2 regions of the Agreia sp. Leaf335 genome follow, and region 2 is predicted to be linked to the other one. Evidence: predicted binding sites of a transcription regulator. Region 2 holds the regulator's gene; the other holds the start of a gene.

Region 1 (5,995 bases), 310 kb from region 2:
ACACAGGCTGTTCGGATGCGGGCAGTTCGTCACGCAGACGCGACTCGACCTGCTGGCGTTGCTCGGGCGTAAGCCTCGCGAACGCGTCGCGGTGCACCTGCTCGAGCTGCTCCGGCATCGCTGTCTTCAGCAGATAGTCGTAGCGCGCGATCGCGGCCCGGTCTTCCGGGGTCGACGCGGCCGCGCTCGCCGCATCCTGAACCGGAGCGCCGGACGGCGTGCCGTAGACGGGAACGTCGTGGGGGTGCGGCACGGGTGCGTCGTGCACCGGCGCATCCTGAACACGCGACGGCGACGGATGCGCGGTGCCGGGTTGAGGAGACGCGTTGCGCCCGTCGCCCGTCACCTTGTCGGCGGCGGAACGCACGAGATCGCGCCAGTCGGTTGAGCCGGAACCCGAGGCCTTGCTCTGACCCGAGCCGTCGAGCGCCTTCGACGCCATCTTCATCAATCGCTGGAGGGTGCTCATCTCGGGCCTTTCAATAGAACGGTCTGGCCTCACAGGATGCACGAACGCTCTGGGCAGGTGCCGAGAAGAGCCTGATGAAACACCGGCTGGGCCCGTCGAGCCGGGAGGCTCTGCACCGCTGTCAAGGCGTCGGAATACATTTCTGGCGCGCACTTAAAGTGACGCCATGGCATCAACGACAACAACCGGGCAGGCCGCGGGCGACACGGATTCGAAGCTCACCCGCCGCATCACCGGACCACTCCTCTTTCTCTTCATCCTCGGCGACGTACTCGGAGCCGGGATCTACGCGCTGATGGGGGTGCTCTCTGGAGAGGTCGGAGGGGCGCTCTGGGCGCCGCTGGCTCTCGCGCTCGTTTTGGCCCTGCTCACAGCCGGGTCATATGCAGAGCTCGTGACCAAATACCCGAAGGCCGGAGGGGCTGCGATCTTCGCGCAACGCGCCTTCAAGCCCCCGATCATCTCTTTTCTCGTCGGCTTCAGCATGCTGGCCGCCGGCGTCACCAGCGCCGCTGGTCTCGCGATCGCTTTCGCCGGCGAGTACCTCAAGACCTTCCTCGACGTTCCCACGATCCCCGCAGCCTTGATCTTCCTCGTGCTCGTCGCCGCACTGAACGCGAGGGGCATCAGCGAGTCGATGAAGAGCAACCTCGTGATGACGGTGATCGAGGTCTCCGGACTCGTCATCGTGGTCGTGGCGGTGGCCGTGATGCTCGGCGGCGGGGGTGGAGACATCTCGCGGGTCGCGGAGTTCCCCAGCGAAACGGCTCCGGGACTCGCTGTCCTCGGGGGTGCGGTGATCGCGTACTACTCGTTCGTGGGCTTCGAGACCTCGGCCAACGTCGCCGAAGAGGTTCGGGATCCCTCGCGCGTCTATCCCCGCGCGCTGTTCGGTGCTCTTCTCGCCGCCGGGGTCGTCTACATCCTGGTCGGACTCGCGTCGTCGATTGCGCTGCCCGCCGACGATCTGTCGTCGTCGTCAGGGCCCCTTCTCGCCGTCGTCGCCGCAACCGGGGTAGGCATTCCCGAATGGGTGTTCAGCCTGATCGCACTGATCGCGGTGGCGAACGGCGCCCTGCTGACGATGATCATGACGAGCCGCGTCACCTACGGCATGGCGGAGCAGGGCCTGCTGCCGTCGGTTCTCGGTCGTGTTCTGCCCAATCGCAGAACACCCTGGGTCGCGATCGTCGCGACGACGATCCTCGCCCTGCTGCTCACGCTCGTGGGAGACCTCAGCACGCTTGCGTCAGCTGTCGTGCTCCTGCTGCTGTTCGTGTTCATCAGCACGAACATCGCCGTGCTCGTTCTGCGCCGTGACCGCGTGGAACACAAGCATTTTCGGGTCTGGACCTTCGTTCCCGTTCTCGGCGTCGCATCCTGCATTCTGCTGCTGACCCAGCAGGAGCCGATCGTCTGGGCGTTCGGCGGCGGCTTCCTGGTTCTCGGCGCCATCCTCTACATGATCGCGCGAGCGACCAAGCGCTCGTAGCCACGGGCTACGTCGGAACAACGCCAGAAGGGGCGGGCCATCGGCCCGCCCCTTCTTCGTCGGCTTCGTCAGACGGCGAGTGTCTTCTGCTCGTCTGCGCTCTGCACGGTCTTGACCTCGACCTTGCGCGGCTTTGCCCGCTCGCTGACCGGAATGATCACGGAGAGCACGCCATTGTCGTAGCTCGCCGAGATCTTCTCGGAGTCGACACCGTCGCCCAGGCTGAACTGACGGAGGTAGTCGCCGTTCGGGCGCTCCTGGGCCAGCCACTTGACGCCCTCGTGGGCTGCTGCGGTTCGCTTGGCCCTGATGGTCAGCAACTGGCCATCGACATCGACATCGACGGAGCCGGGGTCGATGCCCGGCAGGTCTGCGCTGAGCACGTACTGGTCGCCGTCGCGGTAGAGATCGACGGGCATGAACTTCGGCCCCGGACGGAACGTGAGCAGGTCGCCGGCGATGCGGTCGAGCTCGCTGAAAGGATCAAAAGACATTGCCATGAGGATTCCCCTTTCTGTGAACCTGAGTCAAGTTGACTCAACTTGTGACAAATAAGTTAGCACTCGACCGCCGAGAGTGCCAAGCCATGTCGATACCCCCAGGAAGTTCGTGAAAGAAGCTAGCGTCCTCCCCTCTTCGATCGAGTCTGGGTCTAGGCGTTCCAGTCGAGGTCTGGCACGTCACGCATCTCCTCACCCCACACGGGCCGTGCCGTCGCGCGCTGCCCGCCTTCTTCGATGATCGGGAAGTCGATGATGTCGGACTTGTCCTTCGTGGTCATCGATAGCGCCGTCGCCCGTCGGTCATGAAACAGACGAGACAACGGCACCGCCGTGCCAGCTAGGCCCCGACTGCTGGTGCCGCAACCGAGGCGCGCTCGATGTACGTCGACTGCAGGGTGTGCATGGTTCGACTGGGCGTCTTGCCATTGATCTCTTCGAGCAGGATCTCTGCCGCGCGCGCACCGAGCTCGAGCATGGGTTGCTCGATCATGGTGAGCGGCGGATCCATGACCGCGGCCCACGAGCTGTCGTCGAATCCGATGAGCGACACGTCGTCGGGGTAGCGCAATCCGCTCGCCCTGATGGCCCGCAGGGCACCCGTGGTGCCGTCGGTCTCGCTGCAGAGGATCGCCGTCGCCCTGCTGGGCAGCTCGAGCATGCGCGCGACCCACGCCGTGGCGTTCTCCTCGGTCTTCGGGCCCGTCATCACCAACTGGGCGTCGAAGGGGATGCCGGCGTCGTCGAGGGCATCGAGGTAGCCGCGCAGACGTTCGCCGTCTGTCCACAGATTCACCGACGCGGCGGCGCTCAGCTCACGCCGCGTCGTGATCTCGTCCGTGGTCGACGGGCCCCAGATGAAGCCGATGCGGCGGTGGCCCGCCTCGATGAGCCCGGCGGCGGCCCGCCGTGCGGCATCCCTGTTGTCGATGACGACGGAATCGAGGTCGAGGTAGTCGAGCGCCCGGTCGACGAGAACGACGGGCACACCTCTGTCGACCGCATCGCGAATGTGGTCGACGTCGTCACGACCGAGTGCCGCCGAGGCGATGATCATGCCGTCGACGCGCTTGTCTACGAGCACGCCGATCGCGGCGCGCTCCTCGTCGAGGTCTTCGTGCGTGCTGAGAACGATGGTGTCGAAGCCACGTGACCGCGAGGTGTCGCTGATGCCGCGCACGACGCCGGCGAAGAAGGGATTGCCGATGTCGGCCACGATCACTCCGAGGGTGTGAGTGACCCCCGTCGACATGCTGCGCGCGAGCGCGTTCGTGCGGTAGCCGAGCTTCTCGGCTGCGGCGAGCACCCTGTCGCGAAGCTCGGGGCTGGCGTAACCGTAGCCGCCGAGCGTGCGAGCGGCGGATGCCCGACCCACTCCCGCCTCGGCGGCGACTTCGGAGATGGTCGGCGGCGAGGAGTTGCGGTCGCGTTCGGCGGCCATGTCAGTGAGCCCATCTGGTAGTCATCGAGTGCATGAAGGCTGGTGTGTCACATCGTAGCGGGCACGATGCCGGCGTCGACTCCGTGGCCGAAGGCCCCCTCCACGAGGCACTGGCGCGCTGCGAAACCCGCGCCGTCGCGGAGCGCCGTATCGAGCGCCCCCACCCAGGGACGCCGGGAGCGGGTCCATCCGGAGGTCAGCAGCGACACGGCGAAGGCTGTGACGAATGCGTCGCCGCATCCCATGGTGTCGACGATCGTCGACGGGTCGTCGACCGGCTGGGCCGGCGCAGTCACGTGGTCACGGCCGTCGAACACGATGGCTCCACGGATGCCCCGGGTGCCGACCGCGAGCCCCGCACCTCGGTCGACGGCATCGGCCAGAACGGCGCGGGTCTGGCGCAGGGTGAGGTGGCTGCACGACAGCAGCACGAGGTCAGCGAACGGGGCGACGCGGTCGAGGTATTCGGGCGAGCGGAACTCGTCTTCGCTCGAGAGATCGATGCTCACGAGTGCCGATGTCTCACGCAGCGCGGGCAGTTCCGACTCGGTGGCCGAGTAGACGCTCGTATGCACGAGGTCGAAGCTCGCGGCATACGAGAGGAGCTCGGCGTCGAGCTCGAGTGGCTGGCCCACGGTGACGCCTCCGCCGTTCCACCCGCCGAACACCCGATCGCCGTCGACGACGGTCAGCGTCGATACGCCGCTCGGTCCCTCGCGCACGACTGAGCGCGAGATGTCGACGCCTTGATCGCTGACCGCGTCACGCAGAAAGGTGCCGGCGGCGTCGGAGCCGAAGACGCCCAGATACGAGGCATCGACGCCGAGCTGGCGCGCGAACACCGCGAAGTTGACGCTGTTGCCGCCGGGGTAGGCGATACCCCGGTCGACGAAACGGTCGACGATGTTGTCTCCGAAGCCGAGCACCTTCATGAATGGTCCTTAATAGGGGGCGAGCGCCGCCGGGCATCCGCGACGTTCACGCGGACGCCCGGCAGCAGGAGGATCAGTACTCGACGACGCGGTAGTAGCGACGCAGATCGAGGGAGTGCTCACGCACCCGCTCGAGGTGCTTGCTCACCCGCCCCGTGATGGTGTCGAGAACGACCGGCGCGAGAAGCCCTCGGAACTCGGGGCTGATCCCCTCGAGGGGGTAGTCCTTCGTGTCGAACACGGTGACATCGTCAGACACGGTGCGCACGAATCTCTCGACCCGATCGGTGAGAGCGCGGGTCTCGTCTTCGCCCTGGAACAGGATGAGGCTCGTGTCCTTCTCGAGCAGCTCCAGCGACCCGTGGAAGAACTCAGCGCTGTGCACCCGCGTCGTGCGGAGCCACTGCATCTCTTCGAGGATGCACATGGAGTAGAGGTACGTGAAGCCCCAGAGATTGCCTCCCCCGACGAGGAAGTAGTAGTCGGTGTCTTTGTGGACATCCGCGAAATCGGATGCGATCGGCTCGGCCTGCTTCGCGACCTCGACCAGGATCTCGGGCAGCTTCTCGAGCTCGCCGGCGAACTTCTCGTAGCCGTCGAACTCGCCGCGCACGCTGAGCAGTCGTGTCGTGAAGAGCATCATCTGCATGTCGAACGGCCAGGTCTTGGGCTCGGAGACGAGGGCAATGTCGGCCTGCTGCGCGATCGGGGAGTCCGGGAACCCGGTGAACGCGACGGTCAGCACCCCGCGCTCCTTGACGTACTCGATGGCGCGCAGGCTGTCATCGGTCGTGCCCGAGACGGAGGTGAAGATCGCCACCGAACGATCCGTGAGGGTCTTGTCGCCCGAGACGAGCAGCTCGGCCGCGATGACCGATTTCACGGGCAGAGTCGAGGCTGTCTTGGCGAAGTGCTCATACGGCCACATCGCCGCGTAGGTGCCGCCGGCGCCGATCAGAAAGAGGTTGTCGAAGCCGCGGGCGACCAGGGTGTCGACCAGCTCTTCGATCTGCGGACGGAGGGCGACCGCGCTGGCGATCTGCTTGACGAATGCAGACTCGTCGAATCCGAGCATCAGGTGTCCTTTCAGGAGCGTGAACTGCACCGGCCCAGTGTGGTACCGGTATCAGGTGGCTCTGATGCTGACACACGAATCCTCGG
Region 2 (5,995 bases):
TTCATCTGCAGTGCCACATCGGCACCGACACCCTCTCGCTCGCCCGGCTCGGCGCCCACGTGACGGGGCTCGACTTCTCGCCGGTCGCCCTCGATGAGGCTCGAGCGCTGGTCTCCGAGACGGGCGACGCCGTCGATTTCGTCGAGTCCGACGTCTACTCGGCGATCGACGCGCTCGGCGAGGGCGGTTTCGACCTCGTCTACACCGGCATCGGGGCGCTCTGCTGGCTGCCCTCCGTCGACCGGTGGGCTGCGGTGGTCGCGGGCCTGCTGAGACCGGGTGGCCGTCTCTTCATCCGCGAGGGTCATCCGATTCTCTGGACCATGGATGAGCGGCTGAGCGACGATCTGCATCTGCGGTTTCCGTACTTCGAGCAGCCAGACCCGCTCGAGTGGGACGACGACGCGAGCTACGTCGAGACGGACAAGCCGATCACGGCCACGAAGACCTACGAATGGAACCACGGCATCGGCGAGATCGTGACGGCGCTCCTCGACGCTGGCCTCACACTCACCATGCTCGTCGAGCACGACAGCGTGCCGTGGCGGGCCCTGCCAGGGCAGATGCTGATGCGTCCGGGTGGCGAGTTCGCCCTCGACCAGCGAGCCGGCGTCGCACCTCTCAGCTACACGATCCAGGCGGTCAAGCTGGCGTCGTGAGCCGAGAGAGCCCCGTGTTCGCACGCTTCCGAACGGGTGTCCGGCAAGCGACGGTCAGGTAACCACAAGGTAAATCCCTGCTCGTTAGCAGCCGTTCGACACTACGGTCACTAGAGTGGCGACAACTGAAATGACTGCACCGGGCATCGCCCGACCGACTCTGTACGACCGATTCATTCGACCGGTCATCCCCGAGTCCGAGGTCTTCGAGAAGCCGCGCACCCTGGTGTGGGGCTTCGTGGGTCTGCACATCGTCTACTTTCTCGGCCTGCTGCCGAACATCATCGCCGGAACCGTCGAGGGCGACCTGCCCCTCTACCGGCGCTGGGCCGTGGCCGCAGAGACCTTCGGCCAGTGGCCGGGCATCCACTTCGAGTGGGTGTACCCGATCGGCGCGATTCTGCCGATCTCGATCTCCAACATCGCCGGCCCGCAGTTCTATCAACTGCTCTGGTTCGTGCTCATCGCCGCGCTCAACGCTGTGTCCATCATCGTGCTGTCCAACCGCGGTCGCTCGCGCCGCGGCATCCTGGCGTCGTGGTGGTGGCTCGGAATCCTCACGCTCCTGAGCCCCGTCGCCCTGCTCCGCCTCGAGGGCATCACCGCTCCCCTGGTGATCATCGCCCTCGTTCTGATCGCTCGTCGGCCGATCGTCGCATCCGCTCTTCTGGCGCTCGCCACCTGGATCAAGGTCTGGCCCGCCGCGATCTTCCTCGCGATCCTCGGGGCGTTCCCGCGTCGCCGCATTGCCATCGCCACCGGCGCCGTCTTCTCGGTCGGGGTCGCCGCGATCGTGTGGGCGCTGGGCGGCCTGCAGTACCTCCTCGGCTTCGCACAGATGCAGACCTCGCGCGGTCTACAGCTCGAGGCGCCCGTCACCACACCCTGGCTCTGGCTCGCGATCCTCGACCGCCCCGGCAGCCGCATCGTCAACAACACCGCGATCGCCACGCGCGAGGTCGTCGGCCCCTACGACCACGTGGCCATCGCGCTGATGACGCCGGCTCTCGCCCTCGCCGTCGTCGGCGTGCTCGCCCTCGTGGTGTGGGCGAAGCACCGCGGCGCCGACACCCAGAAGCTGCTGCTCGTCGCATCGTTGGCGCTGGCCACCACACTGGTCGTCTTCAACAAGGTGGGTTCGCCTCAGTACATGCTGTGGCTCGCCCCGATCATCGCCGTGGGCATCACGCAGGGGTGGCGCGCTTGGCGCACCCCCGCGCTGCTGATGGTCGCGATCTCGGTGCTCACCACCTTCGTGTTCCCCATCTTGTACATGCCCCTCATCGCCGGCGACCCGGGCGTCGCCATGCTGCTCACGGGTCGCAACATGCTGCTCGTGGTTCTTCTCGGATGGGCGGTGCGCGAGTTGATCTACCTCGGCGCCCGCGCCGCCGGCGCAGAACCACGCTTCGAGCGCCGCGCCCGCCAGCGCGAAGAGCGTCGAGCGCGCATCGCCGTCTAGGGCAGGGGTAGCCTTTTCACCCATGCCCCCGCAGTCGTCTCCCCTCGCTCCCACCACCGTCGTCGGGGCGGAGAACTACCCGGCCGAGCTGGTCGCCGCGGTCGTCCGCGCGACCGAGGCCGCGGCATCCGCCTGCCAGCCCCTCGTGGGCTCGGGCGACAAGAACGCGGCCGACGAGCTCGCCGTCGCGGCGATGCGGGATGCGCTCGGTCGGGCCCCGTTCGACGGCACCGTCGTGATCGGTGAGGGAGAGAAGGACGAGGCGCCCATGCTCGCCAACGGCGAGCGCCTCGGCACGGGCGAGGGTCCGGAATGCGACGTCGCGGTCGACCCCCTCGACGGAACCAGGCTGGCTGCAGAGAATCTGCCGGGCGCCGTCGCCGTGATCGCGCTCGCCCCGCGGGCAAGCATGTTCGATCCGCGCGACGTGTTCTACATGCAGAAGCTCATCGCCGGTTCAGCGGGCATCGACGTGCTCGATGTGCGCAACTCGCCCGCGCATAACGCCGCGAGGCTGGCCGGTGCGCTGGGAAAGCCGCTCAGCGAGTTGGTCGTCGGCGTTCTCGACAAGCCGCGGCACGCATCCCTCGTCGCCGAGCTGCGCGAGGTGGGGGCGCGCGTTCATCTGGTCGGAGAGGGCGACGTCTCGATCGCGATCGCCGCCGCCACGCCCGGGTCGGGCATCGATGCGGTGATGGGCACGGGCGGCACCCCCGAAGGGATCATCGCGGCGTGCGCCGTGCGATCACTCGGCGGCTTCATGCAGGGCCGCATGGCGCCGCAGTCGGAGGAAGAGCGCACGGCTGCCGTCGCAGCGGGCCACGATCTGGATCGTGTGTTCACGCTCGACGAGTTGGTCGCGAGCGACCGAGTGCTCTTCGTCTCGACGCCCGTCACCTGAGCAGCGAGCTAGACCAGCACCCCTCGGGTCAGTCGAGTTCTGCCTGCGTGGGCCGCCAGATCACGATCTCGGTGCGCCGAGCGGTACGCGTTCCATGCTTCAGCGACACCACGTCGCCCTGCACATCGGCCGCGAAGACGCGACGGTTCGGCCGGTTGAGCAGTTCGTCGGCGAGTGCGCTCTCGAGCTCGCGAACGCGGCCGGTGAGGGCGGACACCTGATTCTCGAGCGTCAGGATGCGGGCGATGCCCTCGAGGCTGACGCCCTCCGCCGAGAGACGGGCGATCTCGCGCAGCTGCACCACGTTGCGCATGGAGTAGCGCCTCGACTTGCCCGCCGTGCGCGTCGGGCTGACGAGCCCGAGGCGATCGTATTGGCGCAGCGTCTGCGGATGCATGCCGGCCAGTTCGGCGGCCATGGCGATCGCGAACATCGGTGAGTTCTCGTCCATGGCCTGCCTTCCTGACTGGTTGTAGCGGGGTGTGAATCGCTCGGGTTACTCGTGCGCCTTCGAGAGCAACTCGAGGCGCGGGTTCTCTTGGGGCTCGACCGCGTGGAAAGCCTCGAGGGCCTCGCGCGCCTCTGCACTCAGATGCGCGGGAACGGCGACTTGGACGACGGCGAGCAGATCGCCGGTGCCCTTCGATGTCTCCACTCCGCGGCCCTTGACGCGCAGCACCCGCCCGGAGGGGGTGCCGGGGGCGACCTTCAGCTTGACGGGGTCGCCGCCGAGCGTCGGAACCTCGATCGTCGCGCCGAGGGTCGCCTCGACGAAAGTCACGGGAACGTTCACGCGCAGGTTCAACCCGTCGCGTTCGAATACGGGGTGTTTGCGCACGGTCACGGTCAAGACGATATCGCCTGCCTCGCCGCCATCAGGACTCGCTTCGCCCTTGCCGCGCAATTTGATCTTCTGACCATCGGAGACGCCGGCCGGGATCTTGACCGTGATCGGTCGCCCGTCGGCCGTCTGCAGCTTGATGGTGTCGCCCTTGGTGGCGGTGAGGAAGTCGATCGTGGCGCGCGCCGTCACGTCGCGACCACGGGTCGGTCCGCCGAAACCGCGGAATCCTCCCGACGATCCGCCGAACAGTCCGCCGAGCAGGTCGTCGTACTGGCTTCCGGCTCCGGGCTGCGTATAGGTGTACTGCTGTCCTCCGCGCCCGCCTCCGCCGCCGCCGAACATACCGCCGAAGACGTCTTCGAAGCCGCCGCCCTGCTGGCCGGGAGCCTGGAACCGCGCTCCGGAACCCATGGCGCGGATCTGGTCGTACTCTCTGCGCTGTTCAGGGTCGGAGAGCACCGAGTTGGCCTCGGAGATCTCCTTGAACTTCGCCTCGGCCTTGGGATCGCCGGGGTTGGAGTCGGGGTGGTACTGGCGGGCGAGCTTACGATACGTCTTCTTGAGCTCGGCCTCCGAGATGTCCTTCGAGACACCGAGCACCTTGTAGAAGTCTTTGTCGAACCAATCCTGGCTGGCCATTCGTGTCCTTGTTCGTGTTCAGCCCTGCGACGAGCTCAGGGAACGAGGAGTTCCCTGAGCTCGTCGAAGGGGCTCTACCAGGTTGTGTGTTACGCGCTGACGGGCGTCGAGACGACGACCTTGGCCGCACGCAGAAGCGTGGAACCGAGGTAGTAGCCCGTCTCGACGACGTCTGCGATCGTCTCGATCTCGACCTCGGCCGACGGCTGCTGGAAGATCGCCTCGTGCAGCTGCGGGTCGAAGGCCTCGCCCACGGCGCCGAACGGCTTCAAGCCCAGGCGCTCGGTGCCGCCGCGCAGCTTCTGCGCGATGGATGCGAACGGGCCGTCTCCGAGATCGCCGTGCTTCTCGGCGCGGTCGAGATCGTCGAGAACCGGAAGCAGGACCTTCACGACCTCGCCGACCGTGCGTTCCCGCTCGATCTCACGGTTCGCCTCGGTGCGCTTGCGGTAGTTGGCGTACTCGGCCGTAACGCGCTGCAGGTCGGCGAGCCGCTCTGCAGCCAGCACCTCGTCTGAGGCGGTCGACGACGACGCGGTCGAGGCGTCTTCGAGGAAGCTCAGGTCGGCGTCGGTCAACGAGGTCTCGACATCGGGGCCCTCGGCCTCAATGAAGTTCGCATCGGAGTTGGCGCCCTCGGCGGTCGGCTCGTCGGCTGGAGAAGCGCTCCCCGAGCCCGTCGCCGGGGTCTGAGCCGAATCCGGCTCGTTCCCTTCGGCGGGCTCAGGGAACGTGTTCTGGTCTGCCACGGTTACTTGTCCTTCTTGGGCTCGTCGTCTTCAACGACCTCGGCGTCGACCACGTCTTCGTCAGACGCGGCGTCCTGGGGAGCGTCGGTCGGTGCGTCGCTCGCAGCGGCTGCATCGGCCTGGCTCGAGGCGTAGATAGCCTCGCCCAGCTTGCCCTGGCTCTCGTTGAGCTTGTCGAACGCGACCTTCACGGCCTCGTCGTTGTCTTCGCCGGCAAGCGCCGTCTTGAGCTCGTCGACATCGGCCTGAACACTCGTCTTGACGTCTTCGGGCAGCTTGTCTTCGTTCTCTTTGATGAGCTTGTCGATCGAGTAGGCGAGCTGCTCGGCGTTGTTGCGCACCTCGGCGGCCTCACGGCGCTTCTTGTCTTCGGCGGCGTGCTCTTCGCCCTCGCGAACCATGCGGGCGATGTCGTCCTTCGACAGGCTGGAACCGCCCGTGATCGTCATCGACTGCTCCTTGCCGGTGCCCTTGTCCTTAGCGGACACGTGCACGATGCCGTTGGCGTCGATGTCGAAGGTGACCTCGACCTGCGGGATGCCGCGCGGAGCCGGCGCGATGCCGGTCAGCTCGAACGTTCCGAGGTTCTTGTTGTCGCGGGTGAACTGGCGCTCGCCCTGGAAGACCTGGATCGCGACGGACGGCTGGTTGTCGTCTGCGGTGGTGAAGGTCTCGCTGCGCTTGGTGGGGATGGCCGTGTTGCGCTCGATGAGCGTGGTCATCATGCCACCCTTGGTCTCG

What was found. Region 2 encodes HspR, which represses chaperone genes until heat shock. Its sites were predicted from a motif close to AAGTTGAGTCNNNNNGACTCAACTT; they were not measured.
Region 1: the regulator HspR is predicted to act here: its motif matches at 2,481-2,505, upstream of ASF79_RS10395 (Hsp20/alpha crystallin family protein).

The regions. Positions count from the first base shown of each region.
Region 1 covers NZ_LMOQ01000003.1:15,427-21,421, reverse strand. Annotated here, with positions in the region: gene ASF79_RS10405 (hypothetical protein) at 1-469, opposite strand, end outside; gene ASF79_RS10400 (APC family permease) at 636-1,961, shown strand; gene ASF79_RS10395 (Hsp20/alpha crystallin family protein) at 2,030-2,461, opposite strand; gene ASF79_RS17790 (hypothetical protein) at 2,614-2,742, opposite strand; gene ASF79_RS10390 (LacI family DNA-binding transcriptional regulator) at 2,802-3,902, opposite strand; gene ASF79_RS10385 (PfkB family carbohydrate kinase) at 3,950-4,834, opposite strand; gene ASF79_RS10380 (SIS domain-containing protein) at 4,908-5,939, opposite strand.
Region 2 covers NZ_LMOQ01000003.1:326,567-332,561, reverse strand. Annotated here, with positions in the region: gene ASF79_RS11910 (class I SAM-dependent methyltransferase) at 1-659, shown strand, start outside; gene ASF79_RS11905 (glycosyltransferase family 87 protein) at 775-2,121, shown strand; gene glpX (class II fructose-bisphosphatase) at 2,144-3,022, shown strand; gene ASF79_RS11895 (heat shock protein transcriptional repressor HspR) at 3,051-3,473, opposite strand; gene ASF79_RS11890 (DnaJ C-terminal domain-containing protein) at 3,519-4,505, opposite strand; gene ASF79_RS11885 (nucleotide exchange factor GrpE) at 4,595-5,254, opposite strand; gene dnaK (molecular chaperone DnaK) at 5,257-5,995, opposite strand, start outside.